2 regions of the Streptomyces sp. NPDC021096 genome follow, and region 1 is predicted to be linked to the other one. Evidence: predicted binding sites of a transcription regulator. Region 1 holds the regulator's gene; the other holds the start of a gene.

Evidence for each region. Region 1 encodes HrcA, which represses chaperone genes, less so after heat shock. Its sites were predicted from a motif close to TTNGCACTCNGNNNNNCNGAGTGCNAA; they were not measured.
Region 2: groL (chaperonin GroEL) is a predicted target of HrcA. The motif match lies at 7,872-7,898, and genes of this name have one in related genera.

The regions. Positions count from the first base shown of each region.
Region 1 is NZ_JBFADG010000022.1:496-6,155, reverse strand. It holds gene AB0G59_RS23200 (16S rRNA (uracil(1498)-N(3))-methyltransferase) at 66-815, opposite strand; gene AB0G59_RS23195 (nitronate monooxygenase) at 877-1,941, opposite strand; gene dnaJ (molecular chaperone DnaJ) at 2,054-3,193, opposite strand; gene hrcA (heat-inducible transcriptional repressor HrcA) at 3,194-4,210, opposite strand; gene AB0G59_RS23180 (MBL fold metallo-hydrolase) at 4,422-5,165, shown strand; gene AB0G59_RS23175 (DUF3097 domain-containing protein) at 5,206-5,660, shown strand, end outside.
Region 2 is NZ_JBFADG010000010.1:136,687-159,753, reverse strand. It holds gene AB0G59_RS16630 (extracellular solute-binding protein) at 57-1,310, shown strand; gene AB0G59_RS16625 (DUF3263 domain-containing protein) at 1,321-1,590, shown strand; gene otsB (trehalose-phosphatase) at 1,721-2,560, shown strand; gene AB0G59_RS16615 (trehalose-6-phosphate synthase) at 2,672-4,156, opposite strand; gene AB0G59_RS16610 (glucosyl-3-phosphoglycerate synthase) at 4,198-5,145, opposite strand; SAM riboswitch class I at 5,296-5,440, shown strand; gene thrC (threonine synthase) at 5,458-6,732, shown strand; gene AB0G59_RS16600 (MoaD/ThiS family protein) at 6,809-7,084, shown strand; gene AB0G59_RS16595 (cold-shock protein) at 7,519-7,725, shown strand; gene groL (chaperonin GroEL) at 8,059-9,681, shown strand; gene AB0G59_RS16585 (tetratricopeptide repeat protein) at 9,839-12,343, shown strand; gene AB0G59_RS16580 (DNA repair helicase XPB) at 12,414-14,063, shown strand; gene AB0G59_RS16575 (hypothetical protein) at 14,096-14,224, opposite strand; gene AB0G59_RS16570 (AAA family ATPase) at 14,589-16,562, shown strand; gene AB0G59_RS16565 (copper homeostasis protein CutC) at 16,681-17,397, opposite strand; gene AB0G59_RS16560 (PTS transporter subunit EIIC) at 17,564-19,027, opposite strand; gene murQ (N-acetylmuramic acid 6-phosphate etherase) at 19,060-19,998, opposite strand; gene AB0G59_RS16550 (MurR/RpiR family transcriptional regulator) at 20,102-21,031, opposite strand; gene AB0G59_RS16545 (hypothetical protein) at 21,107-21,469, shown strand; gene AB0G59_RS16540 (DUF4031 domain-containing protein) at 21,488-21,748, shown strand; gene AB0G59_RS16535 (Cmx/CmrA family chloramphenicol efflux MFS transporter) at 21,790-23,052, opposite strand.

The DNA of each region.
Region 1 (5,660 bases):
AATCGCCGGGCTCATCGCCGGTTATGGACGACGTGCGGTTCTCCGCCCGTCCCCGCCGCTCCCCCTCAGCTCCACCGCCCCGTCCGCCCCAGCAGCAGCGCGGCCGCCGCCGTGCCCGCCGTCGAGGTGCGCAGGACGCTCGGGCCGAGGCGGTACGGGTGGGCGCCCGCGGCTGCGAAGGTGGTGAGTTCTTCGGGGGAGACGCCGCCCTCGGGGCCCACCACCAGGACGATGTCGCCCGTCGGGGGGAGGTCGGCCGTGGCGAGGGGGGTGCTGCCCTCCTCGTGGAGGACCGCGGCGAAGGCCGCGCCAGAGAGGAGGTCGGCGACCTGGCGGGTCGTCATGAGGTCGGCCACGGAGGGGAAGCGGAGGCGGCGGGACTGCTTGCCGGCCTCGCGGGCGGTCGCGCGCCACTTGCCGAGGGACTTCAGGCCCCGGTCGCCCTTCCACTGCGTCACACAGCGGGAGGCCGCCCACGGCACGATCGCGTCGACGCCGGTCTCCGTCATCGTCTCGACCGCCAGCTCGCCGCGGTCGCCCTTCGGCAGGGCCTGGACGACCGTGATGCGCGGCTGCGGTTCGGGCTCGGAACGGACGGAGGTGACCGAGACGTCGAGGTGGTCCTTGCCCTCCACCGCGGCCACGATGCCATGGGCGCCCGTGCCGTGCCCGTCCGTCAGGACGATCTCCTCGCCCACCCGCAGCCGGCGGACGGAGACCGCGTGCCGGCCCTCGGGCCCGTCGAGGGGGAAGACGGTGCCGGGGAAGACACCGGTGAGGGCGTCCTCTTCGACCAGGAAGACCGGCGCTGTCATGACGTACTCGCTCTCTCGCTGCAATGACTCGGCGGTCCCGGCAATCGGACCGCCCGGTGGTTCAGTGGCTCGACGTCGCCCGGGCCGCGGCCAGTTCGGCCGCCAGCACGCCCACCAGCTCCGCCGCCGGGAGCTTCCGCGCCAGGCGGTGGCCCTGACCGGCCCACAGGGCCATGGCCTGCGGGTCGCCGGCCGCCGCGGAGGCCTTGCGCAGGCCGGACGTCATGTGGTGGATCTGGGGGTACGCGGCCGGGGCGTACGGGCCGTGCTCCCGGATGAAACGGTTCACCAGGCCCCTGGCCGGACGGCCCGAGAAGGCCCGGGTCAGTTCGGTCCGTACGTAGCGGGGATCGGTGAGGGCCTGCTTGTGCAGGGCGTGCGCGCCGGATTCCGGGCAGGGCAGGAACGCCGTGCCGAGCTGCGCCGCGCAGGCACCCGCGGCGAGGACGGCGGCTATCTGCGCCCCGCGCATCAGCCCGCCCGCCGCGACGACCGGCAGCGGCACGCTCTCGCGGACCTCGGCCAGGAGCGCCAGCAGGCCCAATCCCGCACCCGCGCCGTCCATGTGCGGATCGTCGCGGTGCGTGCCCTGGTGGCCACCGGCCTCGACGCCCTGGACGCACACCGCGTCCGCGCCCGCCTCCGCCGCGGCCTGCGCCTCGGCGACGGACGTCACCGTCACGACGGTCACCGTGCCGGCCCGGGCCAGCGCGTCCACCGCCGTACGGGCGGGACACCCGAAAGTGAAGGAGACGACCGGTACCGGGTCGTCGAGGAGGATGGCGAGCTTGGCGTCGTACGCGTCGTCACAGGCCTGGTCCGTCTCCCCCAGCGGGGTCCGGTACCAGGCGGCCTCGCCCGCGAGCTGCTCGGCGTAGACCTCCACGGCCGCCGGATCGGCGGCGGGCGGCTGCGGCATGAACAGGTTCACTCCGAACGGCCGGGCCGTCCGGGCACGGAGCTGCTTGATCTCCTCGTACATGGCCGCCGGCGTCTTGTACCCCGCGGCCAGGAAGCCCAGGCCACCGGCGTCGGAGACGGCCGCGGCGAGCGAGGGGCAGGATCCGCCGCCCGCCATGGGGGCTTGCACGATCGGGTGCTCGAACAGTCCGGTGAACGGAGCCATGAGCACATCGTGTCACAAGCCCACCGGACCACCGGTGAGGCCGAACGCGAACGCCGGGCGGGCCGGAGGAATCCGGCCCGCCCGGCGTTCGGGAACGTCATCGCCCACGCGGCTAACGCCCGTTGAACGCGTCCTTCAGCCGCGAGAACAGCCCCTGCTGCCCCGGCTTGAACTCGCCCATCGGGCGCTCCTCGCCGCGGATCTTCGCCAGCTGGCGCAGCAGATCCTCCTGCTGCGGGTCCAGCTTCGACGGGGTGGTCACCTCGACGTGCACGATGAGGTCGCCACGGCCGCCGCCGCGCAGGTGCGTGACGCCGCGCTGGTGCAGCGGGATCGACTGACCGGACTGCGTGCCCGGGCGGATGTCGATCTCCTCGACGCCGTCGAGCGTCTCCAGCGGCACCTTCGTGCCGAGGGCGGCGGCGGTCATCGGGATGGTGACCGTGCAGTGCAGGTCGTCGCCGCGGCGCTGGAAGACCGGGTGCGGGGTCTCGTGGATCTCCACGTAGAGGTCGCCGGCGGGGCCGCCGCCGGGGCCGACCTCGCCCTCGCCCGCGAGCTGGATGCGGGTGCCGTTGTCGACACCGGCGGGGATCTTCACGGTCAGGGTCCGCCGCGACCGGACGCGGCCGTCGCCGGCGCACTCCGGGCACGGAGTCGGCACCACGGTGCCGAAGCCCTGGCACTGCGGGCAGGGGCGGGAGGTCATGACCTGGCCCAGGAAGGACCGGGTGACCTGCGAGACCTCGCCACGGCCGCGGCACATGTCACAGGTCTGCGCGGACGTACCCGGAGCCGCGCCCTCGCCGCTGCAGGTCGTACAGACGACGGCCGTGTCGACCTGGATTTCCTTGGTCGTGCCGAAGGTCGCCTCGTTCAGGGTGACTTCGAGCCGGATCATGGCGTCCTGGCCGCGGCGCGTGCGCGAGCGCGGACCGCGCTGCGAGGCCTGGCCGAAGAAGGCGTCCATGATGTCGGAGAAGTTGCCGAAGCCGGCGCCGAAGCCACCGGCGCCCGCACCCGCGCCGCCCGAGGCGGACAGGGGGTCGCCACCGAGGTCGTAGACCTGCTTCTTCTGCGGGTCCGAGAGCACCTCGTAAGCGGCGTTGATCTCCTTGAACCGCTCCTGCGTCTTCGGGTCCGGGTTGACGTCCGGGTGCAGCTCGCGCGCGAGACGGCGGAAGGCCTTCTTGATCTCGTCCTGCGAGGCATCACGCCGTACGCCCAGGACCGCGTAGTAGTCCGTGGCCACTTACGACTCCGCCAGGATCTGTCCGACGTAACGTGCCACTGCGCGTACCGCTCCCATCGTTCCGGGGTAGTCCATGCGGGTCGGTCCGACCACGCCGAGTTTGGCGACCGCCTCGTCGCCCGAACCGTAGCCGACCGCGACGACGGATGTGGAGTTCAGTCCCTCGTGGGCGATCTCGTGACCGATGCGCACGGTCATCTCCGAGTCCTTCGCCTCGCCGAGCAGCTTCAGCAGCACGACCTGCTCCTCCAACGCCTCCAGCACGGGCCGGATCGTCAGCGGGAAGTCATGACCGAAACGAGTGAGATTGGCGGTACCGCCGATCATCAACCGCTCCTCGGTCTCCTCGACCAGCGTGTCGAGCAGGGTGGCGAGAACCGTAGAAACGGTTCCGCGATCGTCCTGCTCGAAGGAGTCGGGGAGGTCCTGCACCAGCTTCGGCACATCGGCGAAGCGACGGCCCACGACACGGCTGTTCAGCCGCGCCCGCAGATCCGCCAGCGAGGTCTCGCCGAACGGCGCCGGACAGTCGACCATCCGCTGCTCGACCCGGCCGGTGTCCGTGATCAGCACGAGCATCAGGCGGGCCGGGGCCAGCGCGAGCAGCTCCACGTGGCGCACGGTCGAACGGGTCAGCGAGGGGTACTGCACCACCGCGACCTGACGGGTCAGCTGCGCCAGCAGCCGCACCGTACGGGCCACCACGTCGTCCAGGTCGACGGCGCCGTCCAGGAAGTTCTGGATGGCACGCCGCTCCGGCGTCGACAGGGGCTTGACGCCCGCGAGCTTGTCGACGAAGAGGCGGTAGCCCTTGTCGGTCGGGATACGGCCGGCGCTCGTGTGGGGCTGGGCGATGAAGCCCTCTTCCTCCAGCGCGGCCATGTCGTTGCGCACCGTGGCCGGGGAGACGCCCAGCCGGTGCCGCTCGGTGAGGGCCTTGGAGCCGACCGGCTCCTCGGTGCCCACGTAGTCCTGAACGATGGCGCGCAATACTTCGAGCCTGCGTTCGCTCAGCATCGCGCGCACCTCCAGTCAGTGGTCCAGCCGTCTTACGGTCCTGCGGGGTCTCACAGGGTCTTCACCCTTGGCACTCAATGGTCACGAGTGCCAGAACCCTTCAGCCAGTGTACGGCCGGGCCCCACGGCCAGGGCAAGGGCCGTCCCCGCCGCGAGCCTCCGGCGCCCCTCCGGGCAGGCAACGGTACCGCTCTGCGGCTAGCGTCGCGGTATGGAGAATCACGGGGACTCCCCCGCCGCGGGGGCGCGCTGGGAGCGGCTCGCGCCGGGTGTCGTACGCCGCAGGCTGCCGGGCTGGGACGCGACGGTGGGCGCGATCGCGGGCACCACGGGCGTCCTGGTCGTCGACACGGGCTCCTCCCTGCACGAGGGGGTGGAGATCCGCCGCGAGCTGCAGGACCTCTTCGCGCTGCCCGTGACGCACATCGCACTCACCCACCCGCACTTCGACCACGTGCTGGGCACCGCCGCCTTCGCGGGCGTGCAGGTGTACGGGGCGGTGGGCGTCGCCGAGCTGCTGCTGCGCGAGCGCGACGAGCTGCGGTGGGACGCGGTACGGCACGGGGTGGAGCCCGACGTCGCCGCGGAGGCCGTCGAGCTGCTCGTACGCCCCCACCACCCGGTCTCCGGCGAGCTGACGGTCGACCTGGGCGGCGGGCGGCGGGTGCTGCTCGCGAACGTCGGGCCGGGGCACACGGCGCACGACCTCGCCGTGCTCGTCGCGGGCACGGGCGGGGCGCCGGAGGTCGTCTTCTGCGGCGACCTCGTCGAGGAGTCCGGCGAACCGCAGGCCGGCCCGGACGCCCTGCCGCACGCCTGGCCGGGCGCCCTCGACCGGCTGCTCGCCCTGGGCGGCGACGACGCGCTGTACGTGCCGGGGCACGGCGCGGTGGTGGACGCCGCCTTCGTGCGCGCGCAACGCGACGCGCTGGCGGGGCGCTTCGGCGTGTCGTGAACGGTGAACCGGATCACCGTCGTGATCCACAATGGCCCGCATGCGCAGCAGCAGACAGTACGGCCCCGATCTGACTCCCCCGTGGAAGCGGAACACGCCCGCTCCCGAGGTGCCGGCCGAAGTGGACCTCGTGGTGGAGGAGGTCACGACGGGCTTCTGCGGCGCCGTGATCCGCTGCGAGAAGACGGCCCAGGGCCCGACGGTCACGCTCGAGGACCGCTTCGGCAAGCACCGCGTCTTCCCCATGGAGCCCCGCGGCTTCCTCCTGGAGGGGCGCGTCGTCACCCTCGTACGCCCGACCCCCACCTCCCGCGCCCCGCAGGCCCCCGCTCGCACGGCCTCCGGGTCCATCGCCGTCCCCGGAGCGCGGGCGCGCGTGGCACGCGCCGGGCGCATCTACGTCGAGGGGCGCCACGACGCGGAGCTCGTGGAACGCGTCTGGGGCGACGACCTGCGCATCGAGGGCGTCGTCGTGGAGTACCTCGAGGGCATCGA
Region 2 (23,067 bases), on a different contig from region 1:
GGCGAATACGAACCACAAGGTGGGTAGCAGTAGTGCAGCGGCGGCGGTTCTTGGGCATGACGGCGGCGGGTGCCGCAACGGCGGCGTTGGCGCCCGCGCTGACGGCGTGCGGGAGCGAGGGCCCCGGCGGCGACAAGAAGCTGAAGCTCATCGCTGCTGACTATGGCGACAAACCGGGCAACTCCTCCAAGAAGTACTGGGACTCGCTGGTCCGCGAGTTCGAGAAGGAGCACGGCGGCATCAAGGTCGACGTCGAGGTCTACAGCTGGACCGAGGTCGACAAGAAGGTCGCCGACCTGGTCGCCGCGGGCAAGGCCCCCGACCTCGCGCAGATCGGCGCGTACGCCGAGTTCGCCGCGGCCGGCAAGCTCTACAGCGCCGAACAGATGATCTCCATCCCCACCCAGGCCGAGTTCATCTCCTCGATCGCCAAGGCGGGCGAGGTGCACCGCGTGCAGTACGGCCTGCCGTTCGTCGGCAGCACCCGCCTGCTCTTCTTCAACAAGACGCTCTTCCGCCGCGCCGGCATCGCCAAGGCCCCCGAGAGCTGGGAGGAGCTCCAGGCCGCCGCCGTGAAGCTCAAGGCGGCCGGCGTGAAGATACCTTTCGGCCTGCCCCTCGGCCCCGAGGAGGCCCCGGCCGAGACCATGCTGTGGATGCTCGGCGGCGGCGGTGGCTACACCGACAACACCGGTGCTTACATCATCAGCTCGCCCGAGAACGTCAAGGCCTTCACCTGGCTGCGCGACGAGCTCGTCGGCAAGGGCCTCACCGGCTCCGGCGACCCGGCCCGCACCAACCGCCAGCAGGTCTTCGACGCGTTCGTCAAGGGCGAGGTCGGCATGCTCCACGGCCACCCGACGCTGATGCAGCAGGCCAAGGCCAACAACATCGAGTTCGACATGGCGCCCCTGCCCGGCATCAAGGGCAAGGCCCAGTCGACCATGGGCGTCGCCGACTGGATGATGGCCTTCAAGCGCAACGGCCACGGCTCGCAGATCGGCACGTTCCTCGACTTCGTCTACAGCAAGAACAACGTGCTCAACTTCACCGGCCAGTACGAGCTGCTGCCGGTGACCAACTCCGCGTCCACCGCGATGCAGGGCGACCAGCGCTACCGCCACCTGTGGCAGTTCCTGGAGCAGCTGCAGAACGCCGAGTTCTACCCGGCCGACAAGACGTCCTGGGCGAAGGTCAGCGCGACGATCAAGGAAAAGATCGGCGCCGCCGTGCAGAAGGGCGGCGACCCGACCGCCATCCTCGGCGAGATCCAGCGCGAGGCGGAGGCGACGGAGCTCGCGGGCCGTTAGGTTGGGTGACGTGAACGAGGACCGGGGCGAGCCGCCGGGGGGCGATCCCTCCGCGCACGGGCTGTCCGGGCGCGATCTGGCCGTGCTCGCCCTGGAACGGCGGTCCTGGCCCGGCCCCGGCGCCAAGGAGCGGGCCGTGCGCGAGCGCCTCGGCATCACCCCGACCCGCTACTACCAGCTCCTCAACGCCCTCCTCGACGACCCGCGCGCCCTCGCCCACGACCCCGTCACGGTCAACCGGCTGCGGCGGCTGCGCGACGCCCGGCGCGAGCGCCGCTGACGTCGACGCGGTCGTACGGTTCGCGGGCGTACGGTTCGCGGGCGTACGGTTCGCGGGCGTACGCCCCGGGCGTTCGTACGTCCCGTACAAGTGCCCGCCCCGGCGGCAGCGGCACCGGTAGGGTCGCCGTATGGGCAGCCACCCCCTCCCGGAACCCGTGACCGCCGCCGGCCGCGACGGCCTGGCCGCACTGCTGGCGCGGCCCGAACGAGCCGTCGTCGCCCTCGACTTCGACGGCACGCTCGCCGAGATCGTGCCGGACCCCGAGCAGGCCCGCGCCCACCCCGGCGCCGTGCCCGCCCTCGCCCGGCTCGCGCCGCACCTGGGCTCCATCGCCGTGATCACCGGCCGCGCGGCCGGAGTGGCGGTGCGCTACGGCGGCTTCGCCGGGGTCCCCGGCCTGGAACACCTCGTGGTGCTCGGCCACTACGGCGCCGAGCGCTGGGACGCCGTCACCGGCACCGTGCACGCCCCCGCGCCGCACCCGGGCGTCGCCGCCGTCCAGGCGGAACTCCCGGGCGTACTGGACGAGTCGGGCGCCTGGCAGGGCACGTGGGTCGAGGACAAAGGCCGCGCCATCGCCGTCCACACCCGGCGCGCCGCCGACCCGCAGGCCGCCTTCGACGCCCTGCGCGAACCGCTCGCCGCACTCGCCGCGCGCCACGGCCTCATCGTCGAGCCGGGCCGGCTGGTGCTGGAGCTGCGCCCGCCCGGCATGGACAAGGGCGTCGCCCTCGCCGAGTACGTACGCGAGGTCGACGCCTCCTGCGTCCTGTACGCCGGTGACGACCTCGGCGACCTCGCCGCCTTCGCGGCGGTCGAGAAGCTGCGCTCCGAGGGGGTGCCCGGCACGCTCGTGTGCAGCGGCAGCGCCGAAGTCGCGGTGCTCGCGGAGCGGGCTGATCTCGTGGTGGACGGGCCGGCGGGCGTGGTGGAGCTGCTGACGGTGCTGGCGGCCGGCATCGGCTGACCCGGGGGCTCCGCCCCCGGACCCCCGGTCCTCAATCTCCCCCAGCTACCGCTGGGAGGTGCCCCCAGACGGGCTGGTTTTGTCCTCAAGCGCCGGACGGGCTGAAAGTCGTCACAGGTCCAGCGCCCGTAGCTGTTCCGCGAACCAGCGCCCCGGCGGTAGTGCCGTCGCCGCCGCGGCCAACCGCTTCGTGCGTTCGGCGCGCTCGCCGGGGTCCATCAGCAGGGCCAGGTGGAGCGCGCGGGCGGTGGCCTCGATGTCGTACGGATTGATGGTGAGGGCCTCCTCGCCCAGCTCCGCCGCCGCCCCCGCCTCACGGGAGAGGACCAGGGCGCAGCCGTGGTCGGAGACGACCGGGACCTCCTTGGCGACCAGGTTCATGCCGTCGCGGATGGGGTTGACCAGGGCCACGTCCGCCAGCCGGTAGGCGGCCAGGGAGCGGGCGAAGTCGTCCTCCAGATGGAGGGCCACCGGCTCCCAGTCCTCCGTGCCGAACTCGGCGTTGATCTCGCGGGCCAGCCGTCCGACCTCCGCCATGTAGTCGCGGTAGACGGCGAGGTCCTGCCGCGAGGGGTAGGCGAAGGCGATGTGCACCACCCGGCCCTGCCACTGCGGATGGTCCTGCAGCAGCCGCCGGAACGCGTGCAGGCCGCGCACGATGTTCTTCGACAGCTCGGTGCGGTCCACGCGGACGATCGTCCGGCGGCCCGGACCGACGCGCTCCCGCAGCGCCGCCAGCCGCTCCTCGACGTCCGGCCGGTGCGCGCGCTCCCGCAGGAAGTCCGCGTCCGCGCCCAGTCCGTGCACGCCGAGCCGGGTCGTACGGCCCTCGAAGCGCACCGCCGTGACCACGCCGTCCTTGCGCACCGCCTCCGCCCCGAGCGTGCTCTCGCAGCACGCGGCGAAAGCCTCGGCCCAGCGGCGGGTCAGGAACGCCGCCCGGTCGCCGCCCAGGACGCCGCGCAACACCTGCGCGGCCACGTCGTCCGGCAGCAGCCGGTAGTAGTCGGGCGGGGCCCAGGGGGTGTGCGAGAAGTGCCCGATCCGCAGGTCCGGGCGGCGGGCGCGCAGCAGCCCCGGGACCAGCGTCAGGTGGTAGTCCTGCACCAGCACGCAGGCGCCCTCCGCGGCCTCCTCGGCGATCGCGTCCGCGAAGGCGGCGTTGTACGCCTCGTACGCCGCCCACTGGGCGCGGAAGCCGGCGTCGAAGGAGGGCTCCAGCGGGGTCTGCCAGAGCATGTGGTGGAGGAACCACAGCACGGAGTTGGCCACGCCGTTGTACGCGGCGGCGAAGGTCTCCGGCGGGATGTCGAGCATCCGCACCTGATGCCCGCCGGTGTCGGCCGGCGACAGTCTTCGGCCCGCCCGCCCGGCCGCCTCGCGGTCGCCGGGGCCCAGCGCGGCGCACACCCACACCGCCGCCGCCCCCTTGGGGTCCCGCCCGATCTCGCTCAGCCCCGAGACCAGCCCGCCGCCGCCCCGCCCCGCCACGAGCGAGCCGTCCTCGCGCGGCTTGTACGAGACGGGCCCCCGGTTGGAGGCCACGACGATCGGCGCGGCGGCGATCGGTGCGTCCGGCGTGTGCTCAGCGACCATGACCGCAGCCTTGCCCTTGAGGGAACCGCTCAAACGTACGCTTACGCGGCGCGCCGTCGGGCGTACTCGGGTATTCCGGCCATCGGCGGCCGCTCCTCGGTGTCCACCGCGTACGTGCGCGGCACGAACCCTTCCGCCGTGCGCTCGAACTGGGTGAGCGCCGGACGCACCAGATGGCCGCGTGCCAGCCGCAGCTGCGCGGTGCGGTAGATCGCGGCGGCCATCCGGCCCAGCGCCCGCCCGTCCTGGTGACGGTGCACGCGCACGCCGACGTCCACCTGCGCCAGCGCGTCCAGGCCCACCGTGTGCAGCGCGTCCACCAGCAGCCCCAGCTCCACGCCGTAGCCCACCGGGAACGGCAACTGCTCCAGCAGCGAGCGGCGGGCCGCGTACTCGCCGCCCAGCGGCTGGACGAAGCCCGCCAGCTGCGGCCAGTGCAGGTTCAGCAGCGGGCGCGCCACCAGCTCGGTGACCCGGCCGCCCTGGCCGGAGACCTCGCCCAGCGGACGGTCGTACATGCCCTTGACGAAGTGCACGCCCGGGTCGGTCAGCAGCGGGCCGACGATGCCGGAGACGAAGCCCGCGGAGAAGTCCTTCAGGTCGGCGTCGATGAAGCAGACGATGTCGCCGGTGGTCGCCAGCAGCGACCGCCACAGCACCTCGCCCTTGCCGGGCAGCGCGGGCAGCCGCGGCAGGACCTCGTCGCGGTGCACCACGCGCGCCCCGGCCGCCGCCGCGACCTCGCCCGTACGGTCCGTGGAGCCGGAGTCCAGCACCACCAGCTCGTCCACCAGGGGTACGGCCTCGGTCATCAGCTCCCGGCGGATCGTGGCCACGATGGCCCCGACCGTGGCTTCCTCGTTCAGCGCCGGCAGCACGACGCTGACCGTGGTGCCGGTGCCGCCCTTCGCGGCCAGAAGCTGGTCGAGCGGACGGTCTGCTGCGGACCAGGACCGCCGGGCCAGCCAGCGCTCCACCTCTTCCAGCACGTGAATTACTCCTCGTCGTGACACATCTCGCGGTGCGGACGGCCCTCTCGTGCGGCCATCCCTTCCGTTACAGTCTTGAACAACGCGGACGCCCGTCCTATGTCGGGGTCGTCGTGCGCACAAACGCCTGGGCCCCGCCCAGTGCCATACCGCTCATCCAGAGGGGCAGAGGGACACGGCCCGATGAAGCCCCGGCAACCCTCCAGCCGGTCTTGTCGTTCACTGCGGCGAGGCTCCCGGCGGGGAAGGTGCCAATTCCGTCTCACGACGAGGTTCGTCGTGGGGAAGATGAGGAGAAAGGGCCTCGCCTCCATGGCTGTGCAAGCCGTTGAAAGTCGTACCGTCGTACCCTCCTTCGGCCCCGCCGTCGCGCTCTCCTGCCGCGAGTGCGGCGAGCGCTTCGACCTCGGCCCGGTCTTCGCCTGCGCCGTCTGCTTCGGCCCGCTGGAAGTGGCGTACGAGCTCCCGGCCGGCGACCCGGAAGAGCTGCGCCGGCGCATCGAGGCCGGACCCGCCAGCATCTGGCGGTACGCCCCGCTGCTGCCCGTCCCCGCCGACGTCGCCGACAAACCGAACCTCAACCCCGGCTTCACCAAGCTCGTCAAGGCCGACAACCTCGCCCGCGAACTGGGCGTCACCGGCGGCCTGTACGTCAAGGACGACTCCGGCAACCCCACGCACTCCTTCAAGGACCGCGTCGTCGCCATCGCCGTCGAGGCCGCCCGCGCCTTCGGCTTCACCACCCTCTCCTGCTCCTCCACCGGCAACCTCGCCGGCGCGGTCGGCGCGGCGGCGGCCCGCGCGGGCCTGGAGTCCTGTGTGTTCATCCCGCACGACCTGGAGGCCGGCAAGGTCGTCATGGCCGCGGTCTACGGCGGCGACCTCGTCGGCATCGAGGGCACCTACGACGACGTCAACCGCTTCTGCTCCGAGCTCATCGGCGACCCGCTCGGGGAGGGCTGGGGCTTCGTCAACGTCAACCTCCGGCCGTACTACGGCGAGGGGTCGAAGACGCTCGCGTACGAGATCTGCGAACAACTGGGCTGGAGGCTGCCGGACCAGATCGTGGTGCCGATCGCCTCGGGCTCACAGCTGACGAAGATCGACAAGGGGCTGAAGGAGCTCATCGCGCTCGGGTTGGTCGAGGACCGCCCGTACAAGATCTTCGGCGCCCAGGCGGAGGGCTGCTCGCCGGTGTCGCGGGCGTTCAAGGACGGCCACGACGTCGTCCGGCCGGTGAAGCCGGACACGATCGCGAAGTCCCTCGCGATCGGCAACCCCGCGGACGGGCCGTACGTGCTCGACATCGCGCGGCGGACGGGCGGCGCCGTCGAGGACGTGACCGACGCCGAGATCGTCGACGCGATCAGGCTGCTGGCCCGGACGGAGGGCATCTTCGCGGAGACGGCCGGCGGGGTGACGGTGGGGGTGACCCGCAAGCTGATCGAGGCGGGTGTGCTCGATCCGGCGCTGACCACCGTTGTGCTCAACACGGGGGACGGGTTGAAGACGCTCGACGCCGTGGCGGCGGGGCCGACGGTGACGATCCGGCCGTCGTTGGACGCGTTTCGCGCCGCCCGCTCCTGAGCGGGGCTCCGCCCCGCACCCCGGTCCTCAAACGCCGGACGGGCTGAGTGTGTCCGGCCTACTCAAAGGTGATCCCATGAGCGTCAGCGTCCGTATCCCCACCATCCTTCGTACCTACACCTCCGGCCAGGCCGAGGTCAGCGCCGAGGGGGCCACCCTCGCCGAGGTCATCGCGTCCCTCGAGGCGAACCACCCCGGAATCGCCGCCCGGGTCCTCGACGAGAGCGGCAGGCTGCGCCGGTTCGTCAATGTGTACGTCAATGACGACGACGTGCGCTTCGAGGGCGGACTCGAGGCCGCCACGCCCGACGGGGCGGGGGTCTCGATCATTCCGGCGGTGGCCGGCGGCTGAGCGGGCTAAATCATTGGCCTAAGCTTTTCGCAGCGTTCCTGAGCAATTCCCTGGAATCGCCCCGCCCGTTAAACGGACGGGGTGATTCCGTCTGTTGAAGCGCGATACAGTTGGGGCGTTCCCCCTCCGGTGTCACTGCCGAACGCATATGAGAACCCGTCAAGTTGTGCGCGTAACGTGTGCACGAATTGTCGGGTTGGTTGCGTTATGCCCGGCCCGACTTGCCCGGGAAGCGGTGGAAATCGGTGCTAATAAGCACTCGGCCACGCCCGGAATTCTCGTCCGACTGACCTGTTGCAGACGGCATCCGTGCAGATACATTCAGCCGCGGTCGACGCGTTCCGGCGCACACCCCCAACCTGTCTGGGGGTGAGGTCTGACCCGGGTCCGCGAGGTGCGGTCCTGCGCAAGGGCCAGTAATAGGGGAGTTAGGCATGGCTCAGGGCACCGTCAAGTGGTTCAACGCGGAGAAGGGGTACGGCTTCATCGCGGTCGACGGTGGTGCGGATGTTTTCGTCCACTACAGCGCGATTCAGATGGACGGCTACCGCACCCTCGAGGAGGGGCAGCGAGTCGAGTTCGAGATCTCGCAGGGCCAGAAGGGGCCTCAGGCGGACATGGTGAGGCTGGCCGCCGGCTGATCACGTCGCATCGACCATCGGCTCATAACGGCTCGCCGTCGAGGGGCCCGCACCTGTTCGAGGTGCGGGCCCCTCGCGTGTACGTCGTCGGACCGGTGTGCATGCCGGGACGCGAACGTGGGCAGACCCTGGGTTGTCCCGAGTCGCTTGCACTCGCAGGGGTCGAGTGCTAATCATTGGGCTTAGCACTCTCCGGGTGAGAGTGACAGATTTGGACCGTCGGTGAGGTCGGCGAGCCAAGCGGGGCAAGGAACCGCAGGGCACGCAGGCCGTCCGTCGCGGGCGCCAGCGCGGTCCGGAGCAATCCACCCCGTCCTGGGAGGACCACTTCACATGGCCAAGATCATCGCGTTCGACGAGGAGGCACGGCGCGGTCTCGAGCGCGGGATGAACCAGCTCGCCGACGCCGTCAAGGTCACCCTCGGCCCCAAGGGCCGGAACGTCGTCCTCGAGAAGAAGTGGGGCGCCCCCACGATCACCAACGATGGTGTTTCCATCGCCAAGGAGATCGAGCTCGAGGACCCGTACGAGAAGATCGGCGCCGAGCTGGTCAAGGAGGTCGCGAAGAAGACGGACGACGTCGCCGGTGACGGCACGACGACCGCGACCGTCCTCGCTCAGGCGCTGGTCCGTGAGGGTCTGCGCAACGTGGCCGCCGGTGCCAACCCGATGGCCCTGAAGCGTGGCATCGAGAAGGCCGTCGAGGCCGTCTCCGCCGCCCTGCTCGAGCAGGCCAAGGACGTGGAGACCAAGGAGCAGATCGCCTCCACCGCCTCCATCTCCGCCGCCGACACCCAGATCGGCGAGCTCATCGCCGAGGCGATGGACAAGGTCGGCAAGGAAGGCGTCATCACCGTCGAGGAGTCCCAGACCTTCGGTCTGGAGCTGGAGCTCACCGAGGGTATGCGCTTCGACAAGGGCTACATCTCGGCGTACTTCGCCACCGACATGGAGCGTATGGAGGCGTCGCTCGACGACCCGTACATCCTGATCGTCAACTCGAAGGTCGGCTCGGTCAAGGACCTGCTGCCGCTTCTCGAGAAGGTCATGCAGTCCGGCAAGCCGCTGCTGATCATCGCCGAGGACGTCGAGGGCGAGGCCCTGTCGACCCTGGTCGTCAACAAGATCCGCGGCACCTTCAAGTCCGTCGCGGTCAAGGCTCCGGGCTTCGGCGACCGCCGCAAGGCCATGCTGGGCGACATCGCCATCCTCACCGGTGGCACGGTCATCTCCGAGGAGGTCGGCCTCAAGCTGGAGAACGCCGGTCTCGACCTGCTCGGCCGCGCCCGCAAGGTCGTCATCACCAAGGACGAGACGACCATCGTCGACGGTGCCGGTGACAGCGACCAGGTCCAGGGCCGCGTCAACCAGATCCGCGCCGAGATCGAGAACAGCGACTCCGACTACGACCGCGAGAAGCTGCAGGAGCGCCTGGCGAAGCTGGCCGGCGGCGTGGCCGTCATCAAGGCCGGTGCCGCGACCGAGGTCGAGCTCAAGGAGCGCAAGCACCGCATCGAGGACGCCGTTCGCAACGCGAAGGCGGCCGTCGAGGAGGGCATCGTCGCCGGTGGTGGCGTGGCCCTGCTGCAGGCCTCCCAGGTCTTCGAGAAGCTCGAGCTCGAGGGCGACGAGGCGACCGGCGCCAACGCCGTGAAGCTGGCCCTGGAGGCCCCGCTCAAGCAGATCGCCGTCAACGGTGGTCTCGAGGGCGGCGTCGTCGTGGAGAAGGTCCGCAACCTCACCGTGGGTCACGGCCTCAACGCCGCGACCGGCGAGTACGTCGACATGATCGCCGAGGGCATCATCGACCCGGCGAAGGTCACCCGCTCCGCCCTGCAGAACGCCGCGTCCATCGCCGCGCTCTTCCTGACCACCGAGGCCGTCATCGCCGACAAGCCGGAGAAGGCCGCCGCGGCCGCTCCGGGCGGCATGCCCGGCGGTGAGATGGACTTCTGATCGACCTCTGACGGTTGATCGCCTGTCCTCATGGACACCGGGGCGGCACTCCCTCACGGGGGTGCCGCCCCGGTGGCGTTTTCCGGGACGCCGGGCGCGCCGGGCCCCTAGCGTGTGGTCGGCACACTTTCCGGAAGCGGAACGCGGGGGCGCGGGCATGCAGGTCGACAACGACATCAACGGCGGCGTCTTCTTCAACGTCGTCGCACAGGGCGGGAACGTCACCCTCGAACTGCCGAGGGAGATCACACCCGCCCTCACCGGCATGCCCGCCCCCTCCGCCACCTTCACCGGCCGCGACGCCGACCTGAAGCCCCTCGTCGAGGCGCTGCGCCCCGGCCCCGCCGGCGAGCGCGCACCCCGCGTCTGCGCCGTGGCCGGACTGCCCGGCGTGGGCAAGACCGAGCTCGTCCTGCAGGCCGCCCGGTACGCGCTGGACCAGGAGGGGTGGTTCCCCGGCGGCGTGCTGTTCATCGACCTCTTCGGCTACGACAACGAGCGCCGCCTCAGCCCCGAACGCGCCCTCGGCTCGCTGCTGCGCGCCCTCGGCATACCCGACGAACACGTCCCCGCCGATCTGCAGGACCGTGCGCGGCTGTACCGCTCGGTGCTGTCCGCCTACGCCGACCAGGGGCGCCGCATCCTCGTCGTCGTGGACAACGCCCATGCCACCGAGCAGGCGAAGCCGCTGCTCTCCGCCGATCCGCGCGTCCCAGTCCTGGTCACCTCCCGGCACACCCTGACCGGGCTCGGCGCCCGGCTGCGCGATCTGTCCGAGCTGGACGAGGAGTCGGCGGTCGAGCTGCTGCGCAGCGCGCTGCGCGAGGCCCGGGGGAAGGACGACACACGGGTCGACGACGACCCCGCGTCCGCCGCCGCCCTCGCCGGACTGTGCGGTTACCTCCCGCTGGCGCTGTGCATCGTGGCCGCGCTGCTCGCCGAGCTGGCGAGCCGGCCGCTGTCCTCGCTGGCCGGTGCGCTCAAGGACAACCGGCGGCGGCTGGAACGGCTCGCCTGCGAGAACGTCGCCGTGCGGGCCGTCTTCGGGCTCTCGTACGAGCACCTGGGCGCCGAACAGGCCCGGCTCTTCCGGCTGCTGTCGCTCAACCCCGGCCCCGACCTCTCCACCGAGGCGGCGGCCCACCTCGCCGACGCCGACCCGTACGCCGCCGAGGAACTCCTCCAGGCGCTGGCCCGCGGCCACCTGATCGAGCAGGGTGCCGCGTACGGGCGCTGGCGCATGCACGACCTGATGCGGCTGTACGCCGCCGAGCAGGGCGAGGCGCGGGGCGGTGAGGACGCCCCTGCCCAGGCCCTCGAACGGCTCTTCCAGTACTACGCGAGGACCACCGGCGCCGCCGCCGTTCACCTGGCCCACGCGGCGGGCCCGGACCGGGCCGGCCCGGAGCCCGGCTTCGCCACCCGGGAACAGGCCGTGGCCTGGCTCGACGACGAACGCGCCAACCTCGTCGCGGCCGCGGTGGCCGCACCCGGCCTCGGCGCGCGCAAACTGTCACTGATCCTCTTCGAGACGCTCGGCGGCTACTTCTCCCTGCGGCGGCACTTCGACGACTGGCTTCTCGTCGGCGTCACGGCCATGCAGGTGGCCCTGGACCTCGACTGGCCACTGGCCCAGGCGGAAGTGATGCAGAACCTGAGCGTCCCGATGCGCCACCTGAGGCGGTTCGACCAGGCGGCCGACATGCTGGAGGCGGCGAGGGCCGTCTACCGGAAGATCGGTGACCGGAGCGGCGAGGGCGGCGCCCTGAGCAACCTCGGCCTGGTGCTGTGGGAGACGCGCCGCTTCGACGAGGCGATCCCCCTCCTGGAGGAGGCGATCGCCGTCCACCGGGAGACCGGGGACCGCCACGGCGAAGGCGTTGCCCTCACCAACCTCGGCCTGGTCCTCCAGAGCCTGCGCCGGTTCGCCGAGGCCGTCGAGGTGTACCGCGAGGACGTCGCGATATGCGGGGAGATCGGGGACCGGCGGGGCGAGGCACAGGCCCTCAACAACCTCGGCACGGTCCTGCGGGAGGAAGGCCGGCTCGACGAGGCGGCCACGGCCCTCACCGAGGCTTGCACCATCTTCCGGGAACTCGACGACCGGCACGGCGAGGCCCAGGCCCTCACCAACCTCGGCGTCGTCCTCGCCCGCCAGGGCCGCTCCGAGGAGGCGATCGACGCCCAGACCCGGGCCGTCGAGGCGTTCCGCGCCTCCCGCGCCCCGCACGACGAGGCCACGGCCCTGAGCAACCTCGGCCTCGTCCTGCTCACGGCGGACCGTCCCGCCGAGGCCGTCGCCCCCCTCGACGAGGCCGTCGCCGGCTTCCGGCGCCTGGCCGACCGCGATGGCGAAGGCATGGCCCTGACGAACCTCGGCACTGCCCTGCGCCTGGCCGGCCGGACCCCGGAGGCCCTCGACACGTGCGCCCGGGCCGTCGCCTGCTACCGCGAGAGTGCCGACCGCTACCGCGAGGGCATGGCGCTGGTGAACCTCGCCGCGGCCCTCGGGGACGCCGACCGGGCCGAGGAGGCCCGGGCAGCCGTCGACGAGGCGGTCCCCGCCCTGCTGGAGACCGGGGTGCTGGCGGAGGGGGCGACCGGGACGGTCACCCTGGACGGCCTGCGCACGCTGCTGCGCGAGGCCGGGATCGTCTGGTGACCGGACGTGATCCGGCCCGGATGAGGGACACTGGAAGCTTGTCCCCCGTGCACGAGTGGAAGGCCGAGGCGTGAACGGACCCCTCATCGTCCAGAGCGACAAGACCCTGCTGCTGGAGGTGGACCACGAGCAGGCGGACGCGTGCCGCCGTGCCATCGCGCCGTTCGCCGAGCTGGAGCGGGCGCCCGAGCACATCCACACCTACCGGGTGACCCCGCTCGGGCTGTGGAACTCGCGGGCCGCCGGCCACGACGCCGAGCAGGTCGTCGACGCGCTCGTCACGTACTCCCGCTACCCCGTGCCGCACGCCCTGCTCGTCGACATCGCCGAGACCATGGCCCGCTACGGGCGGCTGAAGCTGGTCAAGCACCCCACGCACGGGCTGGTCCTGGAGAGCACCGACCGGCCGGTGCTGGAGGAGATCCTCCGGTCGAAGAAGATCCAGCCGCTGGTCGGCGCCCGGATCGACCCCGACACCGTCGCCGTCCACCCCTCCGAGCGCGGGCAGATCAAGCAGACGCTGCTGAAGCTGGGCTGGCCGGCCGAGGACCTGGCCGGGTACGTCGACGGCGAGGCGCACCCCATCGAACTGCGCGAGGACGGCTGGGCCCTGCGCCCGTACCAGCGGCAGGCCGTCGAGGGCTTCTGGCACGGCGGCTCCGGCGTGGTCGTGCTGCCCTGTGGCGCGGGCAAGACGCTCGTCGGCGCGGGTGCGATGGCGCAGGCCAAGGCGACGACGCTGATCCTGGTCACCAATACCGTCTCGGCGCGGCAGTGGAAGCACGAGCTGGTGAAGCGGACCTCGCTGACCGAGGACGAGATCGGCGAGTACAGCGGTACGAGGAAGGAGATCCGCCCCGTCACCATCGCCACCTACCAGGTGCTGACGACGAAGCGGAAGGGCATCTACCCGCACCTGGAGCTGTTCGACTCCCGGGACTGGGGCCTGGTCGTCTACGACGAGGTGCACCTGCTGCCCGCGCCGGTCTTCAAGTTCACGGCCGATCTCCAGGCGCGGCGCCGGCTGGGGCTGACCGCCACGCTCGTGCGGGAGGACGGGCGGGAGTCCGACGTCTTCTCCCTCATCGGGCCCAAGCGCTTCGACGCGCCCTGGAAGGAGATCGAGGCCCAGGGCTACATCGCCCCGGCGGACTGCGTCGAGGTGCGGGTCAACCTCACCGACTCCGAGCGGCTGGCGTACGCGACGGCCGAGACGGAGGAGAAGTACCGCTACTGCGCGACGACCGCCACCAAGCGGAAGGTCACCGAGGCGCTGGTGCGCAAGCACCAGGGGGAGCAGACGCTGGTCATCGGCCAGTACATCGACCAGCTGGACGAGCTGGGCGAGCACCTGGACGCGCCCGTCATCAAGGGCGAGACGACCAACGCCCAGCGCGAGAAGCTCTTCGACGCGTTCCGGCAGGGCGAGATCTCCGTGCTGGTCGTCTCCAAGGTCGCGAACTTCTCGATCGACCTGCCCGAGGCGACGGTCGCCATCCAGGTGTCGGGCACGTTCGGGTCGCGGCAGGAGGAGGCGCAGCGGCTGGGCCGTGTGCTGCGGCCGAAGGCGGACGGGCACGAGGCCCGCTTCTACTCGGTGGTCGCCCGGGACACGGTCGACCAGGACTTCGCGGCACACCGCCAGCGCTTCCTGGCCGAGCAGGGCTACGCGTACCGGATCATCGACGCGGACTCGCTGCTGGCGGGGGAGGGCGCGTAGGCCCGGCGGGGGCCCGGGGCAGGCCTTGCGCTTCAGGCCTTGCGCTTGTCGGCGTACTCGCCGAGGACGACGACGCTGACGGCCGCGCCGGCGAACGCCTTGAGGGCGCGGAGGGCGGTGGCCAGGGGGGTGGCGGCGGGGGCGACGGATGCTGAGGTCATGTCTTCCATGATGGGTTGCGGAATCGCCCCCGGCATCGGCCTGCCGGTGTAAACGCGCAGGTGCGCCCGTACGACCGAAGGATCATTCCGTCCCCTACGGGAGATGGACGGCAACCCTGAGGGCCTCCCGGGGGTGCGCGAAATTCGCTCGCGCGCCCCCTGTCCCGCTGACTACAATCCACCCTTCCCGCCGCCTCCCGCATCGCCTCGGGAGCGCCGCCGTCCGGACGGAAACCGGGCGGCTCACCGCTCTTTCCGCCGTACGCCTGGAGGCCTTGCCGTGCCCGCGCACGTAACCGACGCGAACGACCCGCTCGAGCGTGAGCGCGCCCATCTCGCCTCGTCCCGTTCCGCCCTGCGCGCGATGCGCGCCGATGTCGAGGCCCTCGACATCAAGGACGTCACCGCCAACTGGGTCAACGCCGCCGTCCTGGAGCGGCAGATCGAGGAGCGCATCACCGCGCTCGCCGATCTCGCGCACACCCCGCTCTTCTTCGGCCGTCTGGACTATCTGCACGCCCCGGGCGCGGAGCAGGCCGAAGGGGCGGACGGCGAGCAGTTCTACATCGGGCGGCGGCATGTGCACGACGCGGTCGGCGACCCGATGGTCATCGACTGGCGCGCGCCCGTCTCGCAGCCGTTCTACCGGGCGTCCAAGAAGGAGCCGATGGACGTCCGGCTACGGCGCCGGTTCGGCTATACGGGCGGGGAGTTGACCGCGTACGAGGACGAGGACCTGACGGACGCGGCGGCCGACGACCGTACGAGCCGGCTGCTGCAGACCGAGATCGAACGCCCGCGCGTCGGCCCGATGCGCGACATCGTCGCGACGATCCAGCCGGAGCAGGACGAGATCGTGCGGTCCGGAATCGGCGGCACCGTGTGTGTGCAGGGCGCCCCCGGCACCGGGAAGACGGCCGTCGGCCTGCACCGGGTCGCGTATCTGCTGTACGCCCACCGTGAGCGGCTCGCGCGAACCGGCACGCTGGTCATCGGCCCGAACCGCTCGTTCCTGCGGTACATCGAGCAGGTGCTGCCCGCGCTGGGCGAGTTGAACGTGCAGCAGGCGACCGTCGGCGATCTCGTCGCCCACGTCGAGGTGCGCGGGGCCGACTCGCCCGCCGCCGCCCGTATCAAGGGCGACGCCCGCATGGCCGAGGTGCTGCGGCGCGCGGTGCGGGCGGGGGTGACGATGCCCGTCGAGCCGGTGGTCGTGGTGCGGGGCTCGCGGCGCTGGCGGGTGCCGGCGTACGAGATCGAGGAGATGGTGCGGGAGTTGCTCGCCCGCGACATCCGCTACGGAGCCGCGCGGGAGGCCCTGCCGCAGCGGATCGCGCACGCCGTGCTCGTACGGATGGAGGAGGCGGGCGAGGCGCCCGACGACCGGGTGCAGGACGCGGTGGCGCGCAACGCTGCCGTGAAGGCGGCGGTCAAGGCGGTCTGGCCGGCCGTCGACCCGGTGAAGCTGGTGCTGCGGCTGCTGTCGGACGCGGAGTTCCTGGCGGAGCACGCCGGCGGGGTGCTGTCGGAGGAGGAGCAGGGGGAGATCCTCTGGGCGCGGCCCGCCCGTGGCGTGCGGTCCGCGAAGTGGTCGGTGGCGGACGCGGTGCTGATCGACGAGGCCGCCGACCTCGTGGCGCGTACGCCCTCGCTCGGGCATGTGGTCCTCGACGAGGCGCAGGACCTGTCGCCCATGCAGTACCGGGCGGTGGGGCGCCGCTGCACGACCGGTTCGGCCACGATCCTGGGCGACCTGGCCCAGGGCACGACGCCGTGGGCGACGGCGAGCTGGGCGGAGGCGCTGACCCACCTGGGCAAGCCGGAGGCGGCGGTGGAGGAGCTGACGCAGGGCTTCCGCGTGCCGCGCGCCGTGATCGCGTACGCCTCGCGGCTGCTGCCCTCGATCGCGCCGGGCCTGGCGGAGGCGACGTCGGTGCGCGAGTCGGAGGGCGACTTCTCGGTACGGGCCGTCGCGGGCGACGCGCTGGACGCGGCGGTGGTGGACGCCTGCCGCGAGGCGCTGGAGCGCGAGGGGTCGGTCGGACTGATCGCGGCGGACGCGCGCGTTCCCGTGCTGGGCGAGGCGCTGCGGGCGGCCGGCCTGGCGTTCCTCGCCCCGGGCGAGGAGACGTCGGCGGACGCGCGGCTGACGCTGGTGCCGGCGTCGCTGGCCAAGGGCCTGGAGTACGACTACGTCGTGCTGGACGAGCCGGCGGCGGTGGTGGCCGGCGAGCCGGACGAGCGGACGGGGTTGCGGCGGCTGTACGTCGCGCTGACGCGGGCGGTGTCGGGGCTGGCGGTGCGGCACGCTTCGCCGTTGCCGGTGCAGCTGGGCTGAGGCGGTTCGGCACCGCCGGGGGCCCTTGTGGGGGGCTGGGCGCCGTCGCGGCGGGATGGGCCCCGGCCCCGCCCTTTCGCCGTTTCCCTGGGGGCGGAGCCCCCAGACCCCCTTGTCCTCAATCGCCGGACGGGCTCTTATCGAGCGCCCTCCGCCACGCGCGTACCGCATCCGTGTCCACCGGGCCGTTCCAGCCCGCCGGGCGGGACGCGCTGCCGATGTGGAAGGCGGTGATGCCCGCGTCCAGCAGGACCGGCACGTGCTTGAGCTTGAGGCCGCCGCCGACCAGGATCCGCGGTTCGTAGCCCGGCTCGTCCGAGCGCGCCGCCTCCGCGAGCAGCGTGGCGAGGCCGTCGTCGACGCCCGAGGCGGAGCCGGCGGTGAGGTAGGTGTCCAGGCCCGGCTGGTCGGCGAGCTGCTTGCGCAGGGCGTCGCGGTCCGCCGCGCGGTCGATGGCGCGGTGGAAGGTCCACCGGGCCCGCGGCCCGACGGCCTCGGCCAGGTCGGCGACGGCCGCCAGGTCGGCGCGCCCGTCGTCGGTGAGGAAGCCGAGCACGAACTCCTCCGCGCCCTCCGCGCGCAGCGCCCGCGCCTCCTCGCACAGGGCGGCGAGCGCGGCGGCGCCCCCGGCGGAGAAGCCGTCCGTGGCGCGCAGCATCACCCGTACGGGGATGTCGACGGCGTCCCGTACCGCGGCGAAGGTCTCCCGGGCGGGGGTGAGGCCGTCGGCGGCCATGTCGCTGACCAGTTCGAGCCGGTCCGCACCTCCGGCCTGCGCCGCCACCGCGTCCTGGGGGTCGAGCGCGATCACCTCCAGGATTGCGCCGTTACCCACGTGACACCATTCCTCTCCAGTAACACGCGTCACTTGGACAACGCGTGTGCGGTCCTTACGGCCGTCGGCAGACGTGTCGCACGGGCGGCAACAGGTCTAGTCCAATAGCACAGCGTAAGTCCTGCGAGGCATTCGTGGCATCAGGGCCTGCTCGGGCGCATCCCGCCTACGGCCCGGCCCCGCCCCCCGCCTCCGCCCCCACCTCCTCGCTCACCCCGAAGAAGTACGTCGCCGCGAACCCCACCACGTACCCCACCAGCAGCCCCGCCCCGTAGACGGCGACCGCCTCGGTCAGGCCGTGGTTGCCCTTGAGCAGGGGGAAGAGGGCCCAGCCCGAGGGGCCGATGGCCGTCGCGCCGCACTTGGCGCCGAGCTGGTGGGCGAGGCCGACCAGGCCGCCCCCGAACGCGCCGCCCACGCACGCGGTGACGAAGGGCCGGCCCAGCGGCAGCGACACCCCGTAGATCAGGGGCTCGCCGATGCCGAGGACGCCCGCCGGCAGCGCCGAGCGGATGATCCTGCGGACCGAGAGGTTGCGGGCGAGGCGGACGTAGACGGCCAGGGCCGCGCCGACCTGGCCGGCGCCGGCCATGGCGAGGATGGGCAGCAGGACGGTGTAGCCCTGCTCGGTGATCAGGGTGGTGTGGATGGGGATCAGGGCCTGGTGCAGGCCCAGCATGACCAGGGGCAGGAAGAGGCCGCCCAGGACGAAGCCGGCCCCCGCGCCGCCGTGGGACAACAGCCAGTCCGCCCAGCGGCCGATGGCCGTCGAGACCTCGCCGGCCACGAACATCAGCCCGTACAGGGTGACCAGGCCCGGCAGCAGCACCGTGAGGAACGGCGTGAGCAGGACGTCCAGGGCCTCCGGCACCAAGCGGCGGCAGGCCCGCTCCACGTACACCGCCAGCAGCGCCGCGGCGAGCGCGCCGAGGACCCCGCCCTGACCCGGGGAGAGCTGCTGGCCGAAGGCGTCGACGTGGGTGACGCCGGGGTGGACGATGACGGCCGCGACCGCACCGCCCAGGATGGGCGTGCCGCCGAACTCCTTGGCCGTCTGGTAGCCGACGAAGACCGCGATGAGCGACATGAAGCCGGAGGCGATCGCGGTCAGCGCCGGTACGAGCGAGGGCAGCCAGTGCAGGTTGGCGAGCAGGCCCGCGGCGCCCGCGATGATGCCGCAGCCGATCAGGGCGGGGATCAGCGGCACGAAGATGTGCGCGATGCGGCGCAGGAAGAGCTTGAAGGGCGTGGCGTTGCGCGCCCGTCGCTCCTCCTTCAGCTCCGCGCCGCGCTCGGCCAGCGCCTCGGCGCTCACCCCGGGGGCGGCGGTCAGCCTCTCCAGCGCGGGGGCCACCCGTGCGACCGCGCCCGGGCCGAGCACGACCTGGTACGCCTGCGCGTCCTCCACCACGCCCAGCACGCCCGGCAGCGCCCGTAGCGCCCCGCCCCGGACCAGGGAGCGGTCGCGGACCTCCACGCGCAGACGGGTCATGCAGTTGGTGACGGAGAGGAGGTTCGCGCTGCCGCCGAGGAGGGGCAGGAGCGCGGCGGCGGTGGCGCCGTACTTGTCGTCGCCGTCTTCTCTGGCTTCTCTGGCTTCGCTGTCGTTACGGTCGTCGGGTGCCGGCATGGGACCTTGCTTCGCTGGTGCGTGACGGTGCGTCAGTCGGGTGAGGTCGCGCGGAGGGCCGCGCGCAGGTGGCCGTGCGACTCCTCCAGGAGGCGGGCGGCGGTGGGGCCGTCGACGTCGCCTAGGAGGACGAGGATGGCGTTCTTCACCTCGCCGTCGGTGGCGGCCAGCGCGGCCTCGATCTCCGCGTCCGGCGCGCCCGTGGCGAGGGAGACGATGCGCCGCGAGCGGGCGCGCAGCTTCTCGTTCGAGGCGCGGACGTCGACCATCAGGTTTCCGTAGGTCTTGCCCAGCCGGATCATGGTGATGGTCGAGAGCATGTTGAGGACGAGCTTCTGCGCCGTGCCGGCCTTGAGCCGCGTCGAGCCGGTGAGCAGTTCCGGCCCCACGACGACCTCGATGGCGTGCTCGGCGGCCGCGCCCAGCTCGGAGCGGGCGTTGCAGGACAGGCCGACGGTGAGCGCCCCGGCGGTACGGGCGTGCCGGACGGCGCCGACGGCGTAGGGGGTGCGGCCGGAGGCGGAGACGCCGACGACGGTGTCGTTCGCGCAGACCTTCAGCGCGTCCAGGTCCCCGGCGGCCAGCGCGGCGCTGTCCTCGGCGCCCTCGACGGCCGAGATCAGGGCGGGCGGGCCGCCCGCTATCAGGCCGACGACCTGCGCGGGGTCGGTGTTGAAGGTCGGCGGGCACTCGCTGGCGTCCAGCACCCCGAGCCGTCCGGCGGTGCCGGCGCCCGCGTAGATCAGACGCCCGCCGCGGGACATCCGGGCGGCGGTCGCGTCGATGGCGGCGGCGATCTCGGGGAGCCGCTCGGCGACGGCGCCGGCCACCGTCGCGTCCTCGGCGTTCATGATCTTGGCGATGGTCTGGGTGGGCAACCGGTCGATATCGGCGAGGTCGGCGCGGAACGCCTCGGTGGTGAGCGTCGCGAGCTGGGCGCGGAGGGCGGCGAAGGCAGCGGTCGAGGTCATGGCTGGCGGCTCGTCTCCGTGTCGGTCCGTGGCGGTTCCGTGGCGGTTCCGTGGCGATATGGGTCGATGGGGGCCGTACGTGCGACGCGCGCCGGCCGGGCCGTCAGCGCCGGTCGCGCGGGTCGTGCCGGTGCGCCAGCGCCTCGTACGACGCGGACAGGGCGGGCGCCGCTCTCTCGTACGTGCGCTGGGCGACGCCGATGAACAGGCAGTCCACCACGAGAAGCTGGCTGGTGCGGCTCGACATGGCCGCAGGCCGCAGCTCGCTCTCCCGTGCGGAGGACGTGGTGAGGATGTGGTCCGCGTACTGGGCGATCTCCCCCTGCGGGCGGCCGGTGATCGCCACCGTCGTCGCGCCGTGCTCGAAGGCGACCCGCAGCGGCTCGATGACGTCGGTGGTGCGCCCGGAGTGGGTGATGGCGATCGCCACGTCCCCGGAGCCCAGCTGGACGGCGTTGGTGACGGCCAGGTGGGGGTCGCCCGGCGCGTGGGCGATCAGGCCGATGCGCAGCAGCTTCTGCACGAGGTCCTGGCCGACGAGGTTCGAGGCGCCGATGCCGTAGACGTCGATGCGCCGGGCGCCGGCGAGCGCGGCGACGGCCGCCTCGAGCGCGGTGGTGTCGAGCCCGGCGGCGGTGTCCGCCAGGCACTGCGCCTCCTCCTGGGCGAGCTTGGCGACGACGCTGGCCAGCGGGTCGTCGACGGCGATGTCGGCGGTGACCGCGGGGGCCCGGCCCGCCGCCTGCTCGGCGGCCAGCGCGGCCAGCGCGAGCCGCAGGTCGCGGTAGCCGGGGTAGCCGAGGATGCGGGCGGTGCGCACGACGGTGGCCTCGCTCGTGCCCGTGCGCTCCGCGAGGCCGGTGACGGTGAGCGCGGCGGAACCCGCCGGGTCGCCCGCCACGGCCTCGGCCACCCGCTGCATGGAACGCGTCATGGACGGGGCGAGCGTACGGACCTTCGCCGCCAGCGCCGCGGGGGGCGTCGGGGCGGGAACGGGACCGGGGGGACGGGAGGAGCCGGAAGTTTCTTTCACCTTGCTGCTCACCTTCCGAAAGGTATTTTCGGCCCGGTGTGCCGTCAACCCTCCAGGCCCCCGACAATGGGTCATATGGAGCTCGAACAGGCACTGCACGCGGCGCGGGCGCTGGTCCTCGCCGACCTTGTGGCGGGTGATGCGGCCGAGGCCGATGTCGTCTCGCTCGTCGAGGACGCGGTCGCGCACCGCCGGTGGTGGGTCGAGCAGTGGCCGGAGGGCGCCGCCTTCCTCCCCGGCCTCGTCGCCCAGGACGTTCAGGACGCCCTGCTGGAGCGGCACGGCCGCTGGCCGCTGTGCCCGGTCTGCACGGACTCGGGCGACCCGCACGCACTGGAGGTCGAGCCGGAGCTGGGCCCCGACCCGCACTGGGCCTGCACGAAGCAGGCGGTGTTCGTCGCACCGGTGGGGTCCCTGGCATCGGCCCTGCGCCGGTGACCGCGTGACGGTGAATCGATGACCCTCTACATCGACCCGCCGAACTGGGCCGGTCACGGCCGCATGTGGTCGCACCTGATCAGCGACGTCTCCTTCGACGAACTGCACGCCTTCGCGAGCCTGCTGGGCGCTCCGGAGCGGGCCTTCGACGGCGACCACTACGACATCCCCTCCACGTCGTACGAGGCCGCCGTGCGGCTCGGCGCGGTGGAGGTCAGCAGCAAGGAAGTGGTCCGCCTGCTGAGGACGGCGGGCCTGCGCAGGCCGAAGCACCGCTGACGGAAGAGGACGGAAGAGGGCTGTCGGCCGTACGGGGTGTTTCAGTCCCCCGCCCGGGCCGGTGCCGCCTCGGGCACGGCCGCCGCGCCGCCCGCCACCACCCGGGAGGCGCCGCGCCGCAGCCAGGACGACGCCGCGGTGGTGCCCACCGCGAGCGCGGCGAGCACGGCGCCCGTCCAGGCGACCGCCGGATAGCCCCATCCGGCGGTGATGACGAGGCCGCCCAGCCAGGGGCCGAGGGTGTTGCCGATGTTGAAGGCGGCCGTCGTCGTGGCCCCGGCCAGCGTCGGCGCGGAGTGCGCGACGTCGAACATCAGCGCGTTGAGGGCCGGGGACGTGAGGAAGTCCGTGACGCCCAGCAGCAGCGCCAGCACGACCGCGACGGCCGGATACTGCGCGGTCAGCGCCAGGGCGGCGAGGATGACGGCCGAGGCCGCGATCCCCCCGTACATCGTGCCGAAGAGGTGGGCGTCGGCGAACCGCCCGCCGGCGGCCGTGCCGATCAGCGCCCCCACCCCGAAGAGGGCCAGCACGGTCGGCACCCAGCTCTCCTTCAGCCCGGCGGTCTCGGTGAGCAGCGGGGCGAGGTAGGAGAAGAGGCAGAAGACGGCGGCGGCGTTGAGCGCGGTGGTGGCCAGCGCGAGCCACACCTGCGGATCGCGGTAGATCGTCAGCTCCTTGCGCAGGCGCGGCGCGTCCGCGCCCGTGGGCGGCTTCGTGGCCGGTACGAGCGCCACGACGCCGGCCACGCCCACGGCCGAGAGCGCGGCCACCGCCCAGAAGGCGGCGCGCCAGCCCGCGTGCTGGCCGAGGAAGGCCCCGGCCGGCACGCCCACGATGTTGGCGACCGACAGCCCGCCGACCATCACCGCCATCGCCCGCCCCCGGGCGCCCGCCGGCACCAGCGACACGGCCACCGCGGCGCCCACCGCCCAGAACCCGGCGCACGCCAGTGCGCTCACCACCCGCGACGCGAACAGCACCTCGTACGTGGGCGCGAGCGCCCCCGCCACCTGCCCGAGCCCGAAGACGACCAGCAGGGCCACCAGCGTCGTACGACGCGGCAGCCGCAGCGTCGCAGCGGCCAGCAGGGGCGCGCCGACGACCATGCCGAGGGCGAAGGCGGACACCAGCAGCCCCGCCTTGGGGATGGACACCCCCATGTCGCGGGCGAGGGGCTGCAGCAGCCCGGAGAGCATGCATTCGGCGGTGCCCAGCGCGAAGGCGGCGAGGCCGAGGACGTAGACGGCGAGGGGCATGGGGGTACGAGCGGGCACGGTCCGGCTCGGGCTGGCGTTCGGCATACCGGCCGACCCTAG